Regions from separate parts of the Streptomyces sp. NPDC001634 genome, predicted to be linked through region 1. Evidence: riboswitches for the same ligand, from Rfam matches in the RefSeq annotation. Region 1 holds a riboswitch; the other holds the start of a gene.
What was found. Region 1 has a riboswitch for cobalamin ahead of ABT186_RS30005 (CbtB domain-containing protein). Riboswitches for the same ligand answer to the same signal wherever they lie in the genome.

Region 1 (2,385 bases):
GGGACACGATGGCGGGCATCACCGGCAGGACCGTACTGATCGTCGGCGCTTCCTCGGGCATCGGCGCGGAGGTGGCGCGTCAACTCGCCGGTGGCGGCAACCGCTTCGTCCTCGTGGCGCGCCGTGCTTCCGAACTCGCCTCCGTGGCCGAGGCGGTTCGCACCGCGGGAGCGGACTGCTTGGAGATAGTGGCCGACGCCCTGAACGCGGATGCGGCCGCGGACGTGGTGTCGTCCGCCGTCGCGGAGTTCGGCTCCGTCGACATCGCCCTCCTCAACGCCGGCCAGGGCCCGGACATGTCCATGGACGAGGTCGGCGTCGGGGACGTCTCACGGATCATGGCGTTGAACTACGACGTCGTGGTCAACTACCTGATCCCACTGATCGAGCAGATGGGAAGACAACCCGACGGGGGCCTGATCGCGCACACCAACTCACTCGCCGGACTGATGGGCCTTCCGCGACAGGGTCCTTACTCGGCGGCCAAGGCGGCCGCGAGCACGCTCCTCGACGCCGCGCGCGTCGAACTGGCGCCGAGGGGAATCCGCTTCACCACCATCCATCCGGGGTTCGTGGCAACCGACCGCGTCAGCGCGGACGGACTGCCCAAGCCGTTCCAGATCAGCCAGGAGCGTGCGGCGCGGTACGTCATACGGGCCTTGGAGAAGGAACCGGCCCATGCGTACTTTCCCTGGCCCGCGGCCGCACTGGTCCGCACGCTGCGCATCCTGCCCACGTCGCTGTCGTCTCTGGTGCTGCGGACCTTGGCGGCCAAGTAGGAGCGGCCTTGGCAGGCGCTGTGCCAACGCCCGGGTCCCAACCGGCTGGAATTCCTCTGCCGACGTGACGCCTCGTCAACTGTCCTGGGTTTTGATGTGCGCGGAGTTGACTTCGATGTGCCGACACCGCCGCGGTCGGCCGACCGCGCAGCCGCCACAGGGACGGGCCATCCCACGAGAGGAAGATCACGCCAGGTGGGTGCGGTCTTGGCCATGTACCGGACACGCGGTACCGTCGGTCCGATATCGACGACGGCAGAACGGAAGCCGGTGGGAATCCGGCACGGTCGCGCCACTGTGAACGAGACGCTTCACCTTGCTGGGGTGCCTCGTGAGTCAGACCCGTAGCCGTCGTCAACTGCACCACCGAGATGGGACGCGAACTCCCAGAGGAGGTTCTGCCATGGCGCAGACCGTCGCCCAGCCGACAGCCACCACCCCCGTCGTTCCCGCCAAGCTGCCGCTGAAGGCGATCGTTCCCTGGGCGGTCTTCTTCGGCATCCTGATGCTGGTTCTGCTCTACTTCGTCGGCGCCGAGCAGGGCGCCACCTCCATGATGTCCGGCGAGGATGTCCACGAGTGGGTGCACGACGCCCGCCACCTGCTCGGTTTCCCCTGCCACTGAGGTGGGGGACGCCGCACGCCCATGAACTCCGCAACGGTAAGAAACCTTCTGGTGCGGGGCATGCTCGCCGGCCTCGGGGCCGGCGTGCTCGCCCTGGTCGTCGCGTACTTCCTCGGTGAGCCGAGCGTCGACAGCGCGATCGGCTACGAGGAGGCCCATGCCCCCGCGCACGAGCACGAGGTCGAGATCGTCTCCCGCAGCCTGCAGTCCACCGCCGGCCTGGCCACCGGTGTGCTGATCTACGGGGTCGCCTTCGGCGGCATCGCAGCCCTCGCCTTCTGCTTCGCACTCGGGCGTGTCGGCCGCTTCAGCCCGCGGGCGACCGCGCTGCTGCTGTCGGGCTGCGCGCTGCTCGCGGTGTACGTCGTGCCGTTCCTGAAGTACCCGGCCAACCCGCCGTCGGTCGGCGACCCCGACACCATTGGCAAGCGGACGACCCTGTACTTCCTGATGATGGTGCTCAGCGTGCTTGTCGCGATCGGTGCTGTCCTCATCGGCAAGAGACTCGCGCCCAAGCTGGGCACTTGGTACGCCACCGTCGCCGCGGTTCTCGGCTTCGCCGTCGTGATCGGCCTGGCGTTCGCCTTCCTGCCCGTCGTCAACGAGGTGCCGAAGGACTTCCCGGCCACGCTGCTGTGGCGGTTCCGCCTCTCCGCCCTCGCCATCCAGATCACCCTGTGGGGAGGCTTCGGCCTTGTCTTCGGTGAGCTGGCCCAGCGGCTGCTGTCTCCCAAGCCCGCAACAGCCGTGCGCGGGCGGACAGTCGCCGCCTCGAACTGAATGACGGAGCACACGAGAGGGCCCGCGGAACCATCCGGGGGCCCTCTCGCGTTTCTGCGGTCGCCCTGTCCCTGGAGGAGCACGAGCACTGTGCGATGGCGGAATTGCTGCGCCGCCACCGCACCCCGACGCCCTGACCGGAACATCACTGGCCGGCCTCGTCCTCCGGCGCTCCGAGAGGGCGCCCGATCCGCAGGTTCC
Region 2 (2,385 bases), on a different contig from region 1:
ACCAGGGTCTCCAAGATCGTGTCGCTGCTGGTGAAGGTGGGCGCCCTGGTCTTCGTCCTGACGATGGACAAGACGGTGGCCATCAACTTCCAACTGCTGGGCGGTATCTGGATCCTGCAGACCTTCCCGGCCCTGGTCGGCGGCCTGTTCACCCGCTGGTTCCACCGCTGGGCGCTGCTGGCGGGCTGGGCGGTCGGCATGGCCTACGGCACGCTCGCGGCGTACGGGGTGGCGTCCCCGACCCAGAAGCACTTCGGCGGCTCGGCGAAGGAGATACCCGGCATCGGGGAGATCGGCTACATCGGCCTGACGGCGTTCGTGCTGAACGCGGCGGTCACGGTGGTGCTGACCCTGATCCTGAAGGCGGTGAAGGCTCCGGAGGGCGTCGACGAGACGAAGCCGGAGGACTACACGGCGGACGCGGGCGACCCGGGGGTCCAGGCGGAACTGCCGCCGGCCACGGCCGGGGCGTCCCACTGAGCAACGGGGAACAAGGCGACGGGCCGCCGGAGAAATCCGGCGGCCCGTTGTCGTACCCGTCGGGCACACTCACCGGCATGGACATCGTGATCCGGCCGGTCGCACCCGGCGAGTACACCACCCTCGGTGAGATCACCGCCCAGGCCTATCTCCAGGACGGGTTGCTGGACTTCGGGGAGAGTGACGCGTACCTCGGCGAGCTGAAGGACGTGGCCAAGCGGGCGGCCGCCGCCGAGGTGCTGGTCGCCGTCGAGGGCCGGGGCGTCCTCGGCGGTGTGACCTTCGTCCCGGACGGCGGGCCCATGGCCGACATCGCCCGGCCCTCAGAAGCCGAGATACGGATGCTCGCCGTCGCCCACGCGGCGCGCGGCCGGGGCGTCGGGGAAGCCCTCGTGCGCGCCTGCACCGATCGCGCGCGGGCCACGCCGGGCTGCGCACGGATCGTTCTGTCCACCCAGCGCTCCATGCACGCCGCCCATCGCATCTACGAACGTCTCGGATTCGTCCGCACACCTGAGCGGGACTGGAATCCACTCCCCCACCTGGACGACATCACTCTCCTCACCTACGAGTTGACGCTCTGATACCGCCACGACACAACATCTGGGGGTGACACGGCAGCCCGGCACTAGATGTATGCTCATGCTCGCTGTCGCCGCAGGGGAATCCGGTGCGAATCCGGAACTGTCCCGCAACGGTGTACTTGCGCGCATCCGCACGCTTGTTCAGTCCGAGGACCCGCCGACAGTGCGCCCGGCCGTCCGGTCCGGGTGCCCTGACGTCCGGGCCTCGTGGAGTGGGCCGGTGGACGCGACGCCGCGTGCGCTCGTGTGCTGCCCCCTGCCCTCCGCCAGGCCCGTGCCGAGCGAGGGAGAGCCCCACGTGACCATCGCGCCAGCCGACCCGGCTTCAGCCACCGGCCTGGAGACCGACGGTCCCGGTGCCGCGCTGCTGCGGACCCTGACCGAGCTGACCGCCGACCTCCCCGACGCCGACCCCGGCCGGGTCGCCGCCGCCGCGCTGCGCGGCCGGTCGGCGCGGGGGGACTTCGCCGGGATCACTTCGGAGTTGCGCGAGCTGGCCACGGAGGCGGCCGCCGGCCTCATCTCCGACGACCCCGCCTACTCGAAGCTGGCCGCCCGCCTGCTGACCATCGGCATCCGCGCCGAGGCCGCCTCGCAGGGCGTCACGTCCTTCACCGAGTCCATCGCCGTGGGGCACCGCGAAGGACTGATCGCCGACCGCACCGCCGAGTTCGTACGGCTGCACGCCGAGCGGCTCGACTCGCTGATCGACCCGGCCGCCGACGACCGCTTCGGCTACTTCGGCCTGCGCACCCTGCACAGCCGCTACCTCCTGCGCCACCCCATCACCCGCAAGGTCGTCGAGACGCCCCAGCACTTCATGCTGCGTGTCGCCGCCGGTCTCGCCGCGGACACTGTGCTTGATTCAGAAGCGGGCAGCCGGTCGGTCGACGAAGTCGGCGCGCTCTACGGGCTCATGAGCCGCCTCGACTACCTCCCCTCCTCCCCCACGCTCTTCAACTCCGGTACACGGCACCCCCAGATGTCGTCCTGCTACCTCCTCGACTCCCCGAAGGACGAGCTGGACTCCATCTACGACCGCTACCACCAGGTCGCCCGGCTCTCGAAGCACGCCGGCGGCATCGGCCTGTCGTACTCCCGCATCCGTTCCCGCGGTTCGCTGATCCGCGGCACGAACGGGCACTCCAACGGCATCGTCCCGTTCCTGAAGACCCTCGACGCCTCCGTCGCCGCCGTGAACCAGGGCGGCCGGCGCAAGGGCGCGGCCGCGGTCTACCTGGAGACCTGGCACTCCGACATCGAGGAGTTCCTGGAGCTGCGCGACAACACCGGTGAGGACGCCCGCCGTACGCACAACCTC

Region 2: linked by a shared signal. The riboswitch ahead of ABT186_RS32260 (ribonucleoside-diphosphate reductase subunit alpha) and the one ahead of ABT186_RS30005 (CbtB domain-containing protein) in region 1 are both predicted to bind cobalamin.

The regions. Positions count from the first base shown of each region.
Region 1 covers NZ_JBEOZU010000053.1:36,618-39,002, forward strand. Annotated here, with positions in the region: gene ABT186_RS30000 (SDR family NAD(P)-dependent oxidoreductase) at 9-779, shown strand; cobalamin riboswitch at 990-1,147, shown strand; gene ABT186_RS30005 (CbtB domain-containing protein) at 1,183-1,404, shown strand; gene ABT186_RS30010 (CbtA family protein) at 1,426-2,184, shown strand; gene ABT186_RS30015 (histidine phosphatase family protein) at 2,330-2,385, opposite strand, start outside.
Region 2 covers NZ_JBEOZU010000061.1:22,836-25,220, forward strand. Annotated here, with positions in the region: gene mctP (monocarboxylate uptake permease MctP) at 1-480, shown strand, start outside; gene ABT186_RS32255 (GNAT family N-acetyltransferase) at 558-1,064, shown strand; cobalamin riboswitch at 1,117-1,240, shown strand; gene ABT186_RS32260 (ribonucleoside-diphosphate reductase subunit alpha) at 1,363-2,385, shown strand, end outside.